DNA from 3 places in the Enterobacter sp. UPMP2052 genome. Region 1 is predicted to be linked to each of the others. Evidence: predicted binding sites of a transcription regulator. Region 1 holds the regulator's gene; each other region holds the start of a gene.
What was found. Region 1 encodes PhoB, which activates phosphate uptake and scavenging genes when phosphate is short. Its sites were predicted from a motif close to CTGTCATAAAACTGNCNNAT; they were not measured.
Positions count from the first base shown of each region.

Region 1 (6,563 bases):
TCTTTAGTGAGTGCTTGCTCTTCCTGAGAGAGCGCCTGAGCTTCTTCTGTCTCGCGCTGGATCTGTTGGGTCAGGGCATTTACCTGCCCGAGCACCAGCAACCCTTCGTCTTTTAGCGCGGCAACTTCTTTGGCTAACGCGTCACGACGCAGCTGATTGGCGCTCAGCTCCAGCGCCCGGTATTCCGTGACGGCCGGATGAGTGGTTGAACCGCAGAGCGGGCAAGGTTTGCCTGCCTGCAAATCTGCCCGCTCCGCCTCCAGTTTCTTGATGGTCTTTTCTTGTTCGCAAAGCGTAACGACATCCTGATAGTGCTGGTTTTTTTCTTTGTACTGCTGACGACGCAGGCTCAGGGTTTCGTTAAGTTTTACCTGCTCAGCCTGCGCTTTCTGCACGCTTTGCGCATTCTGGCGCAGCCGTTTTTGCAGTGGCTGATAGCGCGCGTGTAGCGCGGTCAGGCGCTGACGGAGCGCCCGTGACTGCGCCTGCTGCTCCATTGCCGTAGTGATGGCCTCAGCCGTCAGCGTCAGCGCGCTCTCCGGCATTTCAGCCAGCTTCTGGCGCAGTTCAGCAATGCGCGCCGATTGTGCCGCAAGCTGGCTTTTATCGCGATTCAGCTGCGCGAACTGCGCCCGCCAGCCAGCAATCTCTTGTCCCCACTGGCGAAAACGATCCTGTTCGCTCAGCCATTGCGCCAGAGCCGTATGCTCTGCCTGCAGCTGCTCCCGATGGCGAAGCGCGCCGTTGCGGATACGCGAGCGCAGCGCTGCTCTGTCGAGTAAGCGAGTGTTTACTTCAGCAATGACCTGGGTCGTCTGCGCCAGGCGGGTGGTTTGCTCCTGCTGGCGCTCCCACAGCGGGCGTAGCTGGGCGGCGGGGTGAGCCAGCTGGAGCTTTGCCAGCTCAGGCGCGGCATCGGTCAGTGCCTGCTGCGCCTGCTGCTGCGAAGCGGCGGCGCGCTGCTGTTCACGAATCAGCTCGTCGCTGCGCGTCAGCCACTGGAACGCTTTCTGGTGGCTTTGCTGCTCTGCCAGCAGGGTTTTCTCTTCGTCAGTAAGCACCTGCAAACTTTGCTGCAACTGCTGCTGTTGCTCTTCGCTTAACAGCACGACGCCCGCAGCCTGCGCTTCACACTTTTCCAGCGCGCTGCGGGCGGCTTTGTGCTTCTCAAACACCATGGCCGAAATCTGCCCGTAGATCTCGGTGCCGGTCAGCTCCTCCAGCAGCTCGGCGCGATCGCTCGGCTTAGCATTAAGAAACGCGGCGAATTGCCCCTGAGAGAGCAGCATTGAGCGGGTAAAGCGGCCATAGTCCAGCCCGGTGAGCGCGGCGGTTTGTTCCAGCTTATCCGTCACTTTATCGGCGAGAATTTTGCCGTCTTCGCAGCGCGCCAGTTCCACGCGCGGAGCCTGTAAGTTCCCGTCCGGCTGATTGCGCGCGCGGTTCTGGCTCCAGAACGCGCGGTAGGCGATGCCTTTGACCTCGAATTCCACCTCTGCCAGGCACTCGGCGGTGTCGCGCGTCATCAGGTCGTTTTGCGCCTGAGACACTTTTTGCAGGCGCGGCGTTTCGTGGTACAGCGCCAGACAAATAGCGTCGAGAAGGGTAGTTTTGCCTGCACCGGTAGCACCGGTAATGGCAAACAGCCCGTTGCTGGCGAAAGGCTCAGCGGTAAAATCGATTTTCCACTCGCCCTTGAGCGAGTTGAGGTTTTTCAGACGCAGGCTGAGAATTTTCATGCGCTTTCTTCCTCGTCATGCAGGGTGTGCAGAGTCTGAACAAACAGCTCGTTGAGCCTTGTGCGTTTGTCATCGTCCAGCTCTTCATGCGCAAGCCGCCGCTCGAAGACCTCTTCCACTCGGAGTTCGCTAAGCGTTTCGCGCCGGGCACCTGAGAGAAGTTTCTCGCGCTGCTCGCGGCTGCGGCGTACCAGCAACACTTCGACGGGAAGATCTTCCGTCAGCGCCTGAATTTTACGCTGCATATCGTGCAGGTAGTCGTCGGTGGTGATTTCGATATCCAGCCAGACGGGCGGGTTAAGCGCTGCGCCGCGCCACTGCTCAAGCTGGGCGGTAATGGCGGCCAGATCGCCCTTCAGGACCGCCAGCGGCTGGGTGACAGGGACTTCCAGCGGCTCAACGGCGCTGAGTTTGCCGTGGGTGAAGCTCACCAGATGCACGCATTTCGCCTTGCCCGTTTCGTCAAAACTGAGCGGAATGGGCGAGCCACAGTAGCGGATGTGTTCGCAGCCGCCAATCACCTGCGCGCGGTGAATGTGCCCAAGGGCGATGTAGTCGGCAGGCGGGAAGTTTTGCGCCGGGAAAGCGTCCAGGGTGCCGATATAGATCTCGCGAACCGCGTCACTTTTACTGGCTCCGACGGTGGTCAAATGGCCGGTGGCAATAACGGGAAGAGGTTGTTCACCGCGCAGGGTGCAGGCCTGTGCGTGTTGCTGGTGATAATAGTCGGTGATGGCCTGCAATAAATGCTTCTGCTTTTCGCTGCCGGAAAGGCCGGCCTGGCTTTGAACGATATCCCGCGGGCGTAAAAACGGGATTGGGCACAGCACTGCCCCCGGCGTGCCGTCGCGTTTGTTCAGGATCTGCGGCGCGTGCCCGGCACTCGCCACCACGGTCGTGTTGAGGAACGCCAAAATATCGCGGGATTCATTCAACGTGGCGACGGAGTCATGGTTGCCCGCGACAATCACCAGATGACAGCCGGTTTGCTGCAGGTTGACCACAAAGCGGTTATACAACTCGCGCGCATAGCTCGGCGGCTGTCCGGTATCAAAAATATCGCCTGCCACGATAATTGCGTCGACCTCCTGCAACCGGGCCGTCTCCAGCAGCCAGTTCAGAAACGCTTCATGTTCAGCGGCGCGGCTTTTGCTGTAAAAATTTTGACCCAGATGCCAGTCCGAGGTGTGAAGTATGCGCATATCAGATCCGTGGCGAAAAAAGATGGGGGGATTATAAACTTTCAGGGAACGGAAAATAACCGCTGTAATAAAACAACAGTTTGCCATTGATGATGGTAATGTTTTTCATAAATCTGTCATAAATCTGACGCATAATGGCGCCGAATTACAACATGTAACTTAAATAAGACAAAACAGGGCAAAGTATGGCGAGACGTATTCTGGTCGTAGAAGATGAAGCTCCGATTCGTGAAATGGTGTGCTTCGTGCTCGAACAAAACGGTTTCCAGCCGATTGAAGCGGAAGATTATGACAGCGCGGTGAATCAGCTGAATGAACCCTGGCCCGACTTGATCCTGCTGGACTGGATGCTGCCCGGCGGCTCCGGCCTGCAGTTTATCAAACACATTAAACGTGAAGCGATGACCCGCGATATTCCGGTGGTTATGCTGACGGCGCGCGGTGAAGAAGAGGATCGCGTTCGCGGTCTGGAAACCGGCGCGGATGATTACATTACCAAGCCGTTCTCCCCGAAGGAGCTGGTTGCCCGCATCAAAGCCGTGATGCGCCGTATTTCGCCGATGGCGGTGGAAGAGGTGATTGAGATGCAGGGCCTGAGCCTTGACCCGACCTCGCACCGCGTCATGACCGGCGAAAATCCTCTCGACATGGGGCCGACCGAATTTAAGCTCCTGCACTTCTTTATGACCCATCCGGAGCGCGTCTACAGCCGCGAACAGTTGCTGAATAACGTCTGGGGAACTAACGTCTATGTCGAAGACCGAACGGTTGACGTCCATATTCGCCGCCTGCGTAAAGCGCTGGAACTGAGCGGCCACGATCGCATGGTGCAGACGGTCCGCGGCACGGGTTATCGTTTTTCGACCCGTTTCTGAACAATGACAGGAGTGTGACGCGTGCTGGAACGTCTGTCATGGAAAAGGCTCGTCTTTGAACTGATCTTATGCTGTATTCCGGCCTTCATTCTGGGGGCTATTTTTGGCTATCTGCCGTGGTTTTTACTGGCCGCGGTGACCGGACTGCTGATCTGGCATTTCTGGAATCTGCTGCGCCTCTCCTGGTGGCTGTGGGTGGACAGAAGTATGACCCCTCCGCCGGGAAGCGGAAGCTGGGAGCCGCTGCTGTACGGCCTGCACCAGATGCAGATGCGTAATAAAAAGCGCCGCCGCGAGCTGGGCAGCCTGATAAAACGCTTTCGCAGCGGCGCAGAATCGCTTCCGGATGCGGTTATTTTAACCACCGAAGAGGGGACCATCTTCTGGTGTAACGGCCTGGCGCAACAGCTGCTCGGCCTGCGCTGGCCGGATGACAATGGCCAGAATATCCTTAACCTTCTGCGTTATCCCGAGTTCACGCTGTACCTCAAAAAGCGTGACTTTACCCGCCCGCACGATCTGAAGCTCAACAATGGCCGTCATCTTGAGATCCGCGTGATGCCCTACAGCGATCGGCAGTGGCTGATGGTGGCGCGCGACGTGACCCAGATGCACCAGCTGGAAGGGGCGCGCCGCAACTTCTTCGCCAACGTTAGCCACGAACTGCGCACGCCGCTGACGGTGCTGCAGGGCTATCTGGAGATGATGCAGGAGCAAACGCTGGAAGGAGCACCGCGCGAGAAAGCCCTGCACACCATGCGCGAGCAGACGCACCGGATGGAAGGGCTGGTGAAGCAGCTACTGACGCTCTCGAAAATCGAAGCGGCTCCGTCGCTGGCGCTCACTGACACCATTGACGTGCCGATGATGCTGCGCGTGGTGGAGCGTGAAGCACAGACGTTAAGCCATAAGAAACACACCTTCAACTTTGAGGTGGATAACAGCCTCAAAGTGCTCGGCAGCGAGGATGAACTGCGCAGCGCCATCTCCAACCTGGTCTATAACGCGGTGAACCACACGCCGGAGGGAACGCATATCGTAGTGCGCTGGCAGCCTACCCCGGCGGGGGCTGAGTTCAGCGTCGAGGATAACGGTCCGGGCATTGCGCCGGAGCACCTTCCGCGCCTGACCGAGCGTTTTTACCGTGTGGATAAAGCGCGCTCACGCCAGACCGGGGGCAGCGGTCTTGGACTGGCGATTGTGAAACATGCGGTGAATCACCACGAAAGCCGTCTTGATATTCAGAGTACGCCGGGCAAAGGAACCCGTTTCAGTTTCGTCATGCCGGAACGATTGATTGCCAAAAAGATCGCCTGACGGCGGGCGTGTCATTTTACCTTTCCACGGGTCAGCGTATGCTGGCCCGTTTGCTTTGCAGTCAAGCGAAACGCGGGTGAATATTATACGGCTGTTGTTTTTTTGTTCGCATGATTAGCCATGGGTTTTTCCTGAATATGGCGTATCGTGCTGCCTTGAATTTCTATGCTGGTATATTGTTCTGGTTTTACGATCCCTCCTTGCCTTTAAACGTTATAAGCGTTTAAATTGCCCCCCATATACTGTCAGACCGACTGTATTTGCGTGGTAAATCGAAAAACTATTCTTCGCCACGCCAGGACGGGAGCATATCCCGCTGAAATTGAGCAAATTTTCCGCTGTATCGTCCCGCGAGGGATGGCGAAAATCTCAACGTTTTCAACACCACATCCACAGGCAGTAAGGTTCTATGACCCATCACTTAAAATCGCGTGACATCATCGCGCTGGGCTTTATGACATTTGCGCTGTTCGTTGGCGCAGGCAACATCATTTTCCCTCCTATGGTTGGTTTACAGGCGGGTGAACACGTCTGGACCGCCGCGTTTGGCTTCCTGATTACTGCCGTGGGGCTGCCGGTGCTTACCGTGGTCGCGCTGGCGAAAGTGGGTGGCGGCGTCGATAGCCTCAGCACGCCAATTGGCAAAGTGGCGGGCGTCCTGCTGGCGACCGTCTGCTATCTGGCCGTTGGCCCGCTGTTTGCGACCCCGCGTACCGCGACCGTCTCCTTCGAAGTGGGGATTGCTCCGCTGACCGGTGACGGCGCGATGCCGCTGTTTATCTACAGCCTGGTTTATTTTGCCATCGTGATTCTGGTTTCCCTCTATCCGGGCAAACTGCTGGATACCGTGGGTAACTTCCTGGCTCCGCTGAAAATCATTGCGCTGATCGTGCTGGCCGTTGCCGCCATCATCTGGCCGGCGGGGCCTATCAGCCACGCGATGGATGCCTACCAGAACGCAGCCTTCTCTAACGGCTTTGTAAACGGCTATCTGACGATGGATACGCTGGGTGCGATGGTCTTCGGTATTGTTATCGTGAATGCCGCGCGTTCTCGCGGCGTGACCGAAGCGCGCCTGTTGACCCGCTACACCATCTGGGCTGGCCTGATGGCCGGTGTGGGTCTGACGCTGCTGTATCTGGCGCTGTTCCGCCTGGGGTCCGATAGCGCAACGCTGGTTGATCAGAATGCCAACGGTGCGGCGATCCTGCATGCTTACGTTCAGCACACCTTTGGTGGTGCGGGCAGCATGCTGCTGGCGGTACTGATCTTCCTGGCGTGTCTGGTGACCGCGGTTGGCCTGACCTGCGCCTGTGCGGAGTTCTTTGCTCAGTATCTGCCGCTCTCTTACCGCACGCTGGTCTTTATCCTTGGCATCTTCTCCATGGCGGTATCCAACCTGGGGCTGAGCCACCTGATTCAAATCTCTA
Region 1 covers NZ_JBSKJR010000002.1:73,227-79,789, forward strand. Annotated here, with positions in the region: gene sbcC (exonuclease subunit SbcC) at 1-1,739, opposite strand, end outside; gene sbcD (exonuclease subunit SbcD) at 1,736-2,941, opposite strand; gene phoB (phosphate response regulator transcription factor PhoB) at 3,127-3,816, shown strand; gene phoR (phosphate regulon sensor histidine kinase PhoR) at 3,838-5,133, shown strand; gene brnQ (branched-chain amino acid transporter carrier protein BrnQ) at 5,543-6,563, shown strand, end outside.

Region 2 (6,563 bases), on a different contig from region 1:
GCGCAACTGTCTGAATCAGTTAATCACCGAACCCAGCGTGGCGTCCGCCATGTTTGAGTACCGTTTTGGTGGAAATGGCGAGCTTTCGGGGCATAACCTCGGAAACCTGATGTTAAAGGCGCTGGACCACCTGAGCGTGCGCCCTCTCGAAGCGATCAATTTGATTCGTAATCTGCTGAAAGTGGATGCGTTTCTGATCCCCATGTCAGAGCAACCGGTCGATTTAATGGCGATCGATGCCGAAGGACATGAAGTGTATGGCGAAGTGAATATCGACCAGCTTCTGCTGCCGCCAAAAGAGCTCATGACCTACCCCAGCGTGCCAGCCACGCGGGAAGCCGTCGAGGCGATTGGCGAAGCGGATCTTATCCTGATTGGCCCCGGCAGTTTTTACACCAGCCTGATGCCGCTGTTACTGGTGAAGGAGCTGGCCCAGGCGCTGCGCAGAACGCCCGCACCGATGGTGTATATCGGTAACTTAGGCCGCGAACTCAGTCCGGCGGCTGCGAGCCTGTCGCTGGGGGACAAACTGGATCTGATGGAGCAGTACGTCGGCAAGAAAATCATCGACGGCGTGGTGGTGGGACCAAAAGTGGATATCTCCGGCATTGGCGATCGCGTGGTGGTGCAGGAGCCGCTGGAGGCGAGCGATATCAAATATCGCCACGACCGCCACCTGTTGCGTGACGCGCTGGAGAAGGCGATTCAGGCGTTAGGTTAGGTACGTTTTTGCGGCCTGATGCCCTCACCCACAGGGAGAGGGGGAAAAAAGTAGGCCCGGTAAGCGCAGCGCCACCGGGCAAAAACCACTTACGATGCCGCGATGAACAGATCCCTCAGCTGATGCAGCTGGTCGCGGATTTGCGCGGCCTCCTCGAACTCCAGATTCTGCGCGTGCTGCATCATCTGCCCTTCCAGCTCGTGGATCTTCTGCTGCAACGCTTTCGGCGTCAGCGCGACGGTATCCTCCTCCACCACTGGACGGGCTTTCCCGCGCCCTTTGGTTTTGGTCTTCGCAATGTTCTGACCCAGCGCCAGAATATCCACCACTTTCTTGTTCAGACCCTGAGGCGTGATGCCGTGCTCTTCGTTGTAGCGCTGCTGCTTCTCGCGGCGACGTTCCGTTTCGCCAATCGCTTTCGCCATTGACGGGGTGATCTTATCGCCGTACAGAATGGCCTTACCGTTGACGTTACGGGCGGCACGGCCAATGGTCTGAATGAGTGAACGTTCAGAACGCAGGAAGCCCTCTTTGTCGGCGTCAAGTATCGCAACCAGCGACACCTCCGGCATGTCCAGGCCTTCTCGCAGAAGGTTGATCCCCACCAGCACGTCAAACTCGCCAAGGCGCAGGTCGCGGATGATCTCCATACGCTCAACGGTATCGATGTCCGAGTGCAGATACCGCACCTTCTCGCCGTGCTCTTCCAGATATTCGGTCAGGTCTTCGGCCATACGTTTGGTCAGCGTGGTGACCAGTACGCGCTCGTTAATAGCGGAGCGGAGACGGATCTCCGAGAGCAGATCGTCCACCTGGGTGGCGACAGGACGCACTTCGATAATCGGGTCGAGCAGCCCGGTCGGACGCACCACCTGATCAACCACGTCCTCGCCGGATTTTTCCAGCTCGTAGTTGCCCGGCGTTGCCGACACGTAGATGGTTTGCGGCGCGAGGGCCTCAAACTCTTCAAACTTCATCGGGCGGTTATCCAGCGCCGACGGTAGGCGGAAGCCATACTCCACCAGCGTCTCTTTACGCGCGCGGTCGCCGCGATACATCCCGCCGATTTGCGGGATGGTGACGTGGGATTCGTCGATCACCAGCAGGCCATCCGCAGGAAGGTAGTCAAACAGCGTCGGCGGCGCTTCGCCCGGCCCGCGCCCGGAGAGGTAGCGCGAGTAGTTTTCGATGCCGGAGCAGTAGCCCAGCTCGTTCATCATCTCCAGGTCAAACTGGGTTCGCTGGCTTAAACGCTGCTCTTCGAGCAGCTTGTTGTTCGCCAGCAGCACCTTGCGCCGGTCTGCCAGTTCGGCCTTGATATCTTCCATCGCCTGCACGATACGCTCGCGCGGCGTGACGTAGTGCGTTTTAGGGTAGACGGTAAAGCGTTGGATCACTGATTCAATGTGCCCCGTCAGCGGGTCGAACAGCGACAGCCGCTCAACCTCTTCGTCGAACAGCTCCACGCGCAGGGCCATGTCGTCCGATTCCGCCGGGAAGATATCAATTACCTCGCCGCGCACGCGGAACGTGCCGCGCTGGAAAGCCTGGTCGTTGCGGGTGTACTGCAGCTCTGCCAGCCGGCGCAGGATCGCACGCTGGTCGATAATCATCCCCACCGTGAGGTGAAGCATCATCTTCAGGTACAGATCCGGGTCGCCCAGGCCGTAGATGGCCGAGACCGACGCGACCACCACCACATCACGCCGCTCAAGCAGCGCTTTGGTGGCCGACAGACGCATCTGTTCGATGTGTTCGTTCACCGAGGCATCTTTTTCGATAAAGGTGTCAGAGCTGGGAACGTAGGCTTCCGGCTGGTAGTAATCGTAGTAAGAGACGAAATACTCCACCGCGTTTTCCGGGAAGAACTCTTTCATCTCGCCGTAAAGCTGTGCCGCGAGGGTTTTGTTGGGTGCCAGCACCATGGTTGGGCGCTGCAGGTCGGCAATCACGTTGGCGACGGTAAAGGTTTTACCCGAGCCGGTCACCCCCAGCAGCGTCTGGTGTGCAAGCCCATCTTCCAGCCCCTCTTCCAGGCGGCGAATCGCCTCAGGCTGATCCCCCGATGGACGGAAAGCGGAATTCAATTTGAACGGTTTACTCATGGCAACGACCTGATGACGGATTTAGCGGCAGACGTGTAATTTTACTCCTTGTTGCCAGGATTGCCAGTAAAAAACACTGGATGAAAAACCAGTAGCATGTCAGGATATTTAGCATAGCAGCCGGATGATGAGCGTAAACCCGGTCGAAATATCGACAGGGACGAGATAAAACACCAGCGTTCGCGGTTATCCCCAAAAATTTTCCTTTTTTAACATTTGTCAAGCTACGTAATGAAAGTTTTATGGCAGTGGATGACAGTTTAGTGACGGCAATTGCTTTTATCTAACAAGTTGATTAACAGAGGATATTTCCGAAAGCCGCGTTTCGCATCAATTCAGGCTTAAGCCGCGTATTCTCTCGCTTATCGCGTGTTTTCTAACTCTCATACACAAGGTTATCCACAGGAATAGTGGATAACTGCGTGCAGCCCATACAGACTGCCGCTCGGCAACGTCCCGGTTTTTCCCACGAAGCGGCAGCAAAAAAATTTTATCACCCTTTTTTGACGCGCAAGCGCGAGGTTTATCCTTATGGACTGGCGAGATCTTAATCACATTTCTGCAATGCGCTGAGGTCAAGGTATTTCCCGGTTTCAGCATTTTCTGCGTTGCCGCTGAGCCACGGGATCTCCCCCAGAAACGGCGCGGGCAGCATTCGCTTAAGCGTCGCCAGATACTCCGGATGACGTTTGCCCGGTGCGACCACATCGTTCGCGATCCAGCCAGCCAGACGCAGGCCTGACTGCTGCACGGCCTGCGCGGTCAACACCGCGTGGTTGATACAGCCAAGCTTAACGCCGACCACCAGAATTACCGGCAGCCTCTCTGCCTCAACCCAGTCGGCAAAGGTATGCTGCTCTGAGAGTGGCGTAAACCAGCCGCCCGCCCCTTCCACCAGCACCCAGTCCGCCTGTTCTTCCAGGGTACGCAGCCCGGCCGAAAGTACGTCAAACGCAATCGGACGCCCCTCGTCCGCGCTGATGATGTGCGGTGAGGTTGGCTCCGCGAAGGTATAGGGATTCACCGCCGCATAGGCCAGGTCGATACTGCTGTTACGCTGGAGTGCCAGCGCGTCGGTGTTACGCAGGCCTTCCGGCGTCATCTCGCTGCCAGAGGCCACGGGCTTAAACCCCGCGGTCTTTTTCCCCAGCCGACGGGCAGCCTGCAGCAGTGCCGCGCTGGCAACCGTTTTGCCCACTTCCGTATCCGTACCGGTCACAAAATAGCGTTCAGTCACGTTCGATAATCCCATGAAAAAGTTGATAAGAGAGCGGAAACGCGCCCCGCTGCTGCGGCCACGCCAGCCCCAGACGCTGCAACTGACCGCGCGTGAGCGGTTTTTGCTCGCGCCCGGCGTGCAGGTGCGTTGCGCCAATGCCCTTGAGTGAGCGCATGGCGCTGAGGGCATCGCGGAAGTCCAGCGTGACCGTTTGTACCCTGCTTCGGTAACGCCAGCCTGCCAGCGCCCTCAGCACCTCGTCGTGCGACAGGAAGCGGTTCGCGTGCGGACGATCGTCCACGGCTTTCCAGGCCTGATTAAGCTCCGGCAGAGAACTGTCGAGCAGGGTGGTAAACGCCACCTTGCCGCCTGGTTTCGCCACGCGATAAAGCTCCCCCAGCGCGTGCGGCAGGCTGCTACACCACTGCACCGCCAGATGGCTCCAGACCAGGTCGAATTGCCCGTCAGGCAGCGCGATGGCTTCAATATCGGCAACCAGATAGCGGTCAGCCGACTGCTGCTGGCGCGCCTCGTTGAGCATCTGCTCCGAAAGATCGAGCGCTGTCACCGTGCTTCCCGCCTGCCGCCAGTAGCGGCTGTTCGCGCCCGGCCCGCATCCCGCATCCAGGACCTGCGCAAATTGACCGCCTCCCAGCGCGGCCAGCAGCCCTTGTGCGCTCTGGCGCTGCAGTTCATCGTGCTGCGAGTAGCTTTGCGCCGCCCGGCCAAACGCGGCGGCGATGGCCTGCTTATTGACTGGCGTCATCGAGCGCCTCCAGCAGTGCGTCGATATCCTGCGACTCGTGGGCCGCCGTGAGGGTTAAGCGCAACCGCGCGGTGCCCGGCGGAACGGTGGGAGGCCGAATGGCGGTGACCCACATTCCGCGATCGCGCAGCGTCTGCGCCAGGCTCAGAGCCCGGCTGTTTTCCCCCACGATCACCGGCTGAATGGCGCTTTGAGACTCGGCTATCCTGTAGGGAAGCGAGCCTAAACCCCGGCGAAAACGCGCAATATGTTCAGCCAGACGCTGCCTGCGCTCCGCCCCTTCCGCGCACCGGATCACCGACAGCGATGCCGATAACGCTACAGCCTGTGCCGGAGGCATGCTGGTGCTGTAGATCAGGTGCCGGGCAAACTGTAAGAGATAATCCGCCACCGGATCGCTGCACAGCACCGCCGCCCCGCTCACGCCGAAGCCTTTGCCAAACGTCACGATCAGCAGTTCCGGCCTGACGCGCTGTTGATCTGCGCTTCCGCGCCCCTCATCGCCCATTACCGCGATGCCGTGGGCATCGTCGACCAGTAGCCAGGCGTTATGCTTCCGGGCCGCGTCATGCAGGGCGCGCAGCGGTGCGCTGTCACCGTCCATGCTAAACACCCCTTCCGTGACCACCAGCTGCTGGCCGGCGCAGGGTTTCTGAAGCAGGGCGTGGAGGTGCCCGACGTCGTTATGCGTAAAGCGTCGCAGCTGCGCCGGGCTTAACCCCGCCGCCTCCAGCAGCGAGGCGTGGCTTAGGCGGTCGGCGACAATCCGGTCCTCTTTGCCCGTCATTGCCGCAATCACTGCCTGATTCGCGGCAAAGCCAGAGATAAACAGCAGCGCACGCGGGTAGCCCAGCCAGTCGGCCAGCTCCGCTTCCAGAGTCTGATGCGCCGTGGTGTAGCCGCTGACGTGGCCCGAACCGCCGCTGCCCACACCGTATCGCTCCGCCCCGCGTTGCCACGCACGGATAACGTGTGGGTGCTGGCTGAGGCCGAGATAATCATTGCTGGAAAAATTGCAAAAGCGTTGGTTATCACGCGTGAGAAAACGGCCTGCGCCGTTCTCCACCACGCAGCGCACGCGCAACGCCTCCGCCGCCCGACGCTCGTCGAGCGCGGACTGGATACGTGCCTGCCAGGTCATACTGAGGCCGCGTTGTAAAACTGTTCCGTGTCGGCGTTGAAAATCTGCCGCTCCAGCATCTGCTGCTGTTCGTTATCTCCCTTCAGCACCTCGGTCTGATGCGATCTCAGGCCGAGCTTGCGGAACAGCTGGACGTCTTTGTCCTCTTCCGGGTTTGGCGTGGTCAGCAGCTTGCAGCCGTAGAAAATGGAGTTGGCACCGGCCATAAAGCACATCGCCTGCGTCTGCTCGTTCATCTGCTCGCGTCCCGCCGAGAGGCGCACGTACGAGGTCGGCATCATGATGCGCGCAACGGCGATGGTGCGAATAAAATCAAAGGCGTCCACGTCGTCGTTATCCGCCAGCGGCGTCCCTTTCACCTTCACCAGCATGTTGATCGGCACGCTTTCCGGCGGTGTCGGCAGGTTAGCAAGCTGGAGCAGCAGGCCGGCACGATCTTTCACCGTCTCCCCCAGCCCCACGATCCCGCCCGAGCACACTTTGATGCCTGCATCACGCACCTTGTCCAGGGTATCCAGTCGCTCCTGATAGGTGCGCGTGGTGATGATGTTGCCGTAAAACTCCGGCGAGGTGTCGAGGTTGTGGTTGTAGTAGTCCAGCCCGGCCGCAGA
Region 2 covers NZ_JBSKJR010000001.1:1,948,811-1,955,373, forward strand. Annotated here, with positions in the region: gene yvcK (uridine diphosphate-N-acetylglucosamine-binding protein YvcK) at 1-721, shown strand, start outside; gene uvrB (excinuclease ABC subunit UvrB) at 811-2,826, opposite strand; gene bioD (dethiobiotin synthase) at 3,374-4,063, opposite strand; gene bioC (malonyl-ACP O-methyltransferase BioC) at 4,056-4,811, opposite strand; gene bioF (8-amino-7-oxononanoate synthase) at 4,795-5,952, opposite strand; gene bioB (biotin synthase BioB) at 5,949-6,563, opposite strand, start outside.
Region 2: uvrB (excinuclease ABC subunit UvrB) is a predicted target of PhoB. The motif match lies at 3,056-3,075, and genes of this name have one in related genera.

Region 3 (6,563 bases), on a different contig from region 1:
GGCGCAGCGGGTGTGGCGATTGCGATTTATAACCGCGCCGACAACAGCCTGCTGAAGCTGTATAACCAGTCTAAAACGGCGGATATTAGCGCTGAAGGCTCGGCTTCTCTGCCGTTTATGGCTCGCTATATCGCAACTTCATCTACCGTTACGGCAGGTTTAGCTAACGCGGATTCTGAATTCACGATCAGCTACAGCAATTAATCTTTTCCTTCACTGTTTGTAATGTAAACAGGCCTGGCAAGGTTGGGCCACTGCATCTAAAAAACTGCCAGGCCTGATATAGGATGTAACATGCGTCGGCGCCGTATAATATTATTTCTCTCTCTGTTTTTATCTTTTGGTATTTCACCGTGCTGGTCTGGGATAATTATCGGCGGCACTCGGGTTATCTTTAAAGGCGAGAGCGCTGACACCACGCTTTCGGTGCTCAATAAAGATGCTGCGATCCCTTATCTGCTTCAGACGTGGATTGAGCCTTTTACCGGACAAGGTAAGGATAAACCGCCGTTTACCGTCATTCCTCCTGTTTCTCGTCTTGAGCCAAAGCAAGAGCGCGTATTACGCATTATCAAAACCAAAGGTGAATTACCGTCCGATCGGGAGTCGGTGTTTTGGCTAAACGTAAAAAATATACCCCCGTCGCCCGATAAAGAAGGCAGCAAACTTGAGATAGCCATTAAAACCCGGATCAAACTTTTCTGGCGTCCTGCGGGCATTAATGAAAAACCGGAGACGGCAAGCCAAAAAGTGAAATGGCAGCGACAGGGAAAAATGCTGGTGGTGACCAATCCAACGCCGATTCATATCAATGTGATTGACGTTGCGGTGGATGGTAAACCGCTTGAGCTGGCAATGATTAAACCGTTCGACACGCTACAGATAGCCTTACCCGCAGACGCATTGGGAAAGACCCTCACATGGCACTGTATCAGTGATTATGGCGCAATCAGCGACGCTATCAGGCAACCTCTTTAATGCAGATGGGACGGTATACGTTGAAGCTTTCTCGTTTGTCTTTTTTACCGCTTATCGCCGTGTGGGCGGGCTATCCGCATCTGGTTTCTGCCAAAGAGGCCTTATTCAATACCCGTTTGCTGGAGTTGGATCAGCCCGTTGATATCGACATTAGCCAGTTTGACCGCCCCCACACGCTTCCTGAGGGGACATATAAAGTCGATATCTATGTCAACGACCGTTTCGTCGAGCGCCGCGAGGTGCTTTTTTCGCGAAAAGATGAACAGAGCGATCTTGCGCCTTGCTTCACGGATTTAAAAAATACGCTGAGCGGGTTCGGGGTGAAGGTTGACGCAATCAAAGCATTAGATCGCGTCAACGCCGAACGCTGTGAAGCCGTCCCCGAGCTGCCGGGGTCGGCATGGATATTCGACGGTGAAAAGCTGGCGCTTAACGTCTCTGTGCCACAAATCTATCTTGATGCGTCGGTTCGGGATGCCATTCCACCGTCGCGCTGGGATCAGGGCATCAATGCGCTGATGCTCAACTATGACTTTTCCACCATGCAGACCCTGAAGTCAGACTATAACAGCGACGATCTCTACTACCTTAACCTGCGCAGCGGCATCAATCTGGGGGGCTGGCGGCTTCGCAACTACAGTGCACTCAATGCCGTTAACAGCCACGGAAGTTATCATTCAGTAAGCACTTACTTACAGCATGATATCGCACCGTTGCGCAGCCAGTTTATGGTAGGCGACACCTGGACCGCGAACGACCTCTTTGACAGCGCGCAGATCCGTGGCGTGCGTCTTTATACGGATAACGACATGCTGCCAGACAGCATGAATGGGTTTGCCCCCATCGTTCGCGGCGTGGCGAAATCGAACGCCGTGGTGACGATCCGCCAGAATGGATACATGATTTACCAGTCGGCAGTGCCGCAGGGGCCGTTTGCGCTGACCGATCTCAATACCACCTCCAGCGGCGGCGACCTCGACGTCACCATCAAAGAGGAAGACGGCAGCGAACAACATTTTGTGCAGCCTTACGCTTCCCTGGCGATATTGCGTCGCGAAGGCCAAACGGATGTGGATATCAGCGTCGGCGAGTATCGCAACGATAATCGTTTTTCACCTGACGTGATGCAGGCGCAGATGCTGCGCGGTATGCCCTGGGGGATGACGCTCTACGGCGGAACCCAGCTGGCGGAAGATTATTCCGCCTTTGCGGCGGGCCTTGGTAAAGATTTGGGCGAAATCGGCGCGGTGTCGATCGATGTGACCCACGCTGACTCACGCTTTTCCGACGACCAAACGCAGGGGCAATCCTGGCGTTTTCTGTACTCCAAAACCTTTGATGTCAGTAATACCAGCCTGCGTATCGTTGGCTATCGCTATTCGACGGAAGGCTTCTATACGCTGGATGAATGGGCCTCGCGTAACGGCGACAGCGACAGCTTCTGGCAAACGGGCAACCGTCGCAGCCGGCTTGAAGGCACCTGGACCCAGCCGTTTACGGAAAGTTACGGCAACATTTATCTGACGCTGAGCCGGGAGCAATACTGGCAAACGGATGACGTTGAGCGCCTGATTCAGGTGGGCTACAGCAACAGCTGGCGGCAAATTGTGTGGAACCTGTCATGGAACTACACCGATACGGCGGGCAGCAGCGTGGGAGAGTGGCAGCATGAGGATGAAAGCGAGCATGTGATTATGCTCTCCGTCTCGTTGCCCTTATCAGACTGGTTGCCGCACAGTTACGCCAACTACAGCTACGCTCACAGCGGCCACAGCAGCCCGTCCCACCAGGTGGGGCTAAACGGCAACGTGCTCGAAGATAACAACCTGAGCTGGAACCTGCAGCAGTCATATTACGAAAACAACGCTAACGCAGGCGGAAACGCTGGCCTGAACTGGGATGCTTCGTATGGTTCCATGAAGGCAAACTATGCCTGGAGCGATGAAAGCCAAAGCGTGAACTACGGCGTCAGCGGCGGCGTGCTGGTCCACTCTGAGGGGATCACCTTCTCCCAGGAGATGGGCGAAACCGTGGCGCTGATAAAAGCGCCGGGAGCGGCCGGGCTGTCTGTTGATAACGAAAATGGAGTAGCGACCGACTGGCGCGGTTATACCGTTAAAACGCAGCTATCGCCTTACGACGAAAACCGTATCGCGCTTGGCAATAATGACTTCACGTCCGGCAATATCGAGCTTGAGAAAAGCGTACAGCAGCTTGTGCCCACGCGCGGCGCGGTGGTTAAGGCTGAGTTTGTCACGCACATCGGCTACCGGGTTTTGTTTAACGTTGCGCTGGCCAGTGGCAAACCAGCCCCCTTCGGTGCGATGGGCACCGCAACGCTACCTACCGGCAGCGTGACGGGCATCGTGGGCGATGGGGGTGAACTCTACCTTGCAGGGATGCCGGAAACCGGTCAGTTCACCCTCACCCTGAGCGACGGCAAGATCTGCCGGGCCGATTACGTCATCCACCAGCAACCCGATTTTGGGCTTGTCCAGCTTCCCGTCATTTGTCGATAAAGGATAAAAATGAAATCACGCTTCTGGCTTTTAGCCCTTTTTTTTGCCGCTTTTTTTGCGCGGTCCGCGCCGACGGGGTACTGCGTGCCGGATAACGGCGTTTACCACAATAACTTCCAGTTTAATAAACAGCTCAGTTGGACTTCAAGTTCTGTCGGAATGTTCGAAGACATCATGATCGATAACGGGACACTGTCATTTAAAGGCACGTGCTACTGTCTGACGGGAAAAAACGAGACCTATAAATATGCCTATATCACCAGTATCGTTAATCCTTCCTTAAAGCCTACTGCCGTTAGACGAAACGTGCATTTTTACGATCTCAACGCCCAGCTTGATATTGGCCTGATTGTTTACGTTCTTGGAAAAGGCTACGTGTCAGTGCCCTTCGATCATATGCCTAATGACACGGGGGGGCACTACGGATGCCATGACGGCATCAGTTCAGCCACCACCTTTTACAGCGGCGGCTCGGGTATTATCTATTTATACGTCAAAAGGCATTTTACGGGCGTCGTCAATATACCGAGAACGGTTATGGCTAATATCTATGCCACCATCGATCCTGTTACTGTTTCGCATGAAGTGATTTCTGACGTGATCGTTGAAGGGTCATTAACGGTTCCGCAAACCTGTGAAATAGACGAAGGCCAGACGATTATGTTTGATTTCAAAAAAATCCTCGCTTCCGAGTTTCCCTCTGTAAAAGGCGAGGCGTTGAAGCGGCATAAGATCACGCGGAAAGTGAATATTAAATGCTCAAATATGTTTACTCTCGACCTACTCGGGGCCACGATACAGGCCTCTGGCTCAAGCCCGGATGGCACCATGGTTGCGACAAATAATCCGGATGTCGGCATTAAAATTTACGATAAGCGGGACAAAGAAGTGAATGTTAACGGCGGGGAACTTGCGGCTGAAACGACGCAATCCCCCGAGACACTGGGTGATATGCAGGGCACGCTCACTTTTTCAGGTGCGCCAGCCAGCGCCACCGGGGCCAAACCTCAGCCGGGGCCGTTCTCCGCAACGGCGACGCTCACGATAGAAATCATCAACTGATGTCTCAACGGCTGTTTATGACAGCCGTTGTCATATTTGTCCTCTCAGCGTTACCGTCTCTCAAAAAAATATGACAAAAAAATGACCGCGCCATGAATTAATACTGTTATTTTTCATCGTGTTAAACATGCGTTTTCCATTGTCATAAAACTGTCATATTTCGTACATTTATCTGTCACCTGTTTGTCCTATTTTGCTCATCGTAGCCACTTAAACAATGATTTACGAAATCCTTGCAGGAGACATTATGAAAGTTATGCGTACCACTGTCGCAACTGTTGTCGCCGCGACCTTATCTCTGAGCGCTTTCTCTGCCTTTGCAGCAGCAAGCCTGACAGGCGCGGGTGCAACCTTCCCTGCGCCGGTGTATGCCAAATGGGCGGATACCTACCAGAAAGAAACCGGCAACAAGGTTAACTATCAGGGTATCGGCTCCTCCGGTGGCGTAAAACAAATTACCGCAAACACCGTCGATTTCGGCGCGTCCGATGCTCCGCTGTCTGATGACAAGCTGGCGCAGGAAGGCCTGTTCCAGTTCCCGACCGTGATTGGCGGCGTGGTGCTGGCGGTGAATATCCCGGGCCTGAAGTCTGGCGAGCTGGTGCTGGACGGTAAAACCCTGGGTGATATCTACCTCGGCAAAATCAAAAAATGGGATGACGAAGCCATCACCAAACTGAACCCGGGCGTAAAACTGCCTTCGCAGAACATCGCCGTGGTGCGTCGTGCTGACGGTTCCGGTACCTCCTTCGTCTTCACCAGCTACCTGGCGAAAGTGAACGAAGAGTGGAAATCGAAAGTCGGTTCTGGTTCTACCGTTAACTGGCCAACCGGTCTGGGCGGCAAAGGTAACGACGGTATCGCCGCGTTCGTCCAGCGTCTGCCGGGCTCCATCGGTTACGTAGAGTACGCTTACGCGAAGCAGAATAACCTGGCCTATACCAAACTGATGTCTGCGGACGGCAAACCGGTTAGCCCGACCGAAGAGAACTTCGCTAACGCCGCGAAAGGCGCTGACTGGAGCAAATCCTTCGCTCAGGATCTGACGAACCAGAAAGGCGATGACGCCTGGCCAATCACCTCTACCACCTTCATTCTGGTCCACAAAGATCAGAAGAAACCTGAGCAGGGTGCTGAAGTGCTGAAGTTCTTCGACTGGGCATACAAAAACGGCGGCAAACAGGCGAACGATCTGGATTACGCCAGCCTGCCGGACAGCGTGGTTGAGCAGATTCGTGCTGCATGGAAAACCAACGTGAAAGACAGCAGCGGTAAAGCGCTGTACTAACAGGATATTTTTGACGAAGATGGCGGGTGGCGCTAACGCTATCCCGTCCTACGGCTCCACCTGTAGGCCCGGTAAGCGTTAGCGCCACCGGGCATATTCGTAAGACGTTTCAAACAGAAGAGTAATTTATGGCTGCAACCAAGCCTGTATTTAACCCTCCGGGTAAAAAAGGTGACATGATTTTCAGCGCGCTGGTCAGACTGGCTGCGCTGATTGTGCTATTGCTGCTGGGCGGCATTATCGTGTCTCTGATTTTCTCCTCATGGCCGAGCATCCAGAAATTCGGTTTCTCCTTCCTGTGGACCAAAGAGTGGGATGCGCCAAACGACATCTACGGTGCGCTGGTGCCGATTTACGGCACGCTGGTGACCTCGTTTATCGCCCTGCTGATTGCGGTTCCGGTGAGCTTTGGTATCGCCCTGTTCCTGACGGAGCTGGCGCCAGGCTGGCTGCGTCGTCCGCTGGGTATCGCCATTGAACTGCTGGCCGCGATCCCCAGTATCGTGTACGGCATGTGGGGCCTGTTTATCTTTGCGCCGCTGTTCGCGACCTACTTCCAGGAGCCGGTCGGCAACGTTCTCTCCACCATCCCGTTTGTTGGTGCCCTGTTCGCTGGCCCGGCGTTTGGTATCGGTATTCTGGCGGCAGGCGTGATCCTCGCCATCATGATTATTCCGTACATTGCGGCGGTAATGCGCGATGTCTTCGAGCAAACC
Region 3 covers NZ_JBSKJR010000020.1:6,317-12,879, reverse strand. Annotated here, with positions in the region: gene ACWKX3_RS23530 (fimbrial protein) at 1-204, shown strand, start outside; gene ACWKX3_RS23525 (fimbrial chaperone) at 295-978, shown strand; gene ACWKX3_RS23520 (fimbria/pilus outer membrane usher protein) at 978-3,497, shown strand; gene ACWKX3_RS23515 (fimbrial protein) at 3,507-4,559, shown strand; gene pstS (phosphate ABC transporter substrate-binding protein PstS) at 4,807-5,847, shown strand; gene pstC (phosphate ABC transporter permease PstC) at 5,976-6,563, shown strand, end outside.
Region 3: pstS (phosphate ABC transporter substrate-binding protein PstS) is a predicted target of PhoB. The motif match lies at 4,699-4,718, and genes of this name have one in related genera.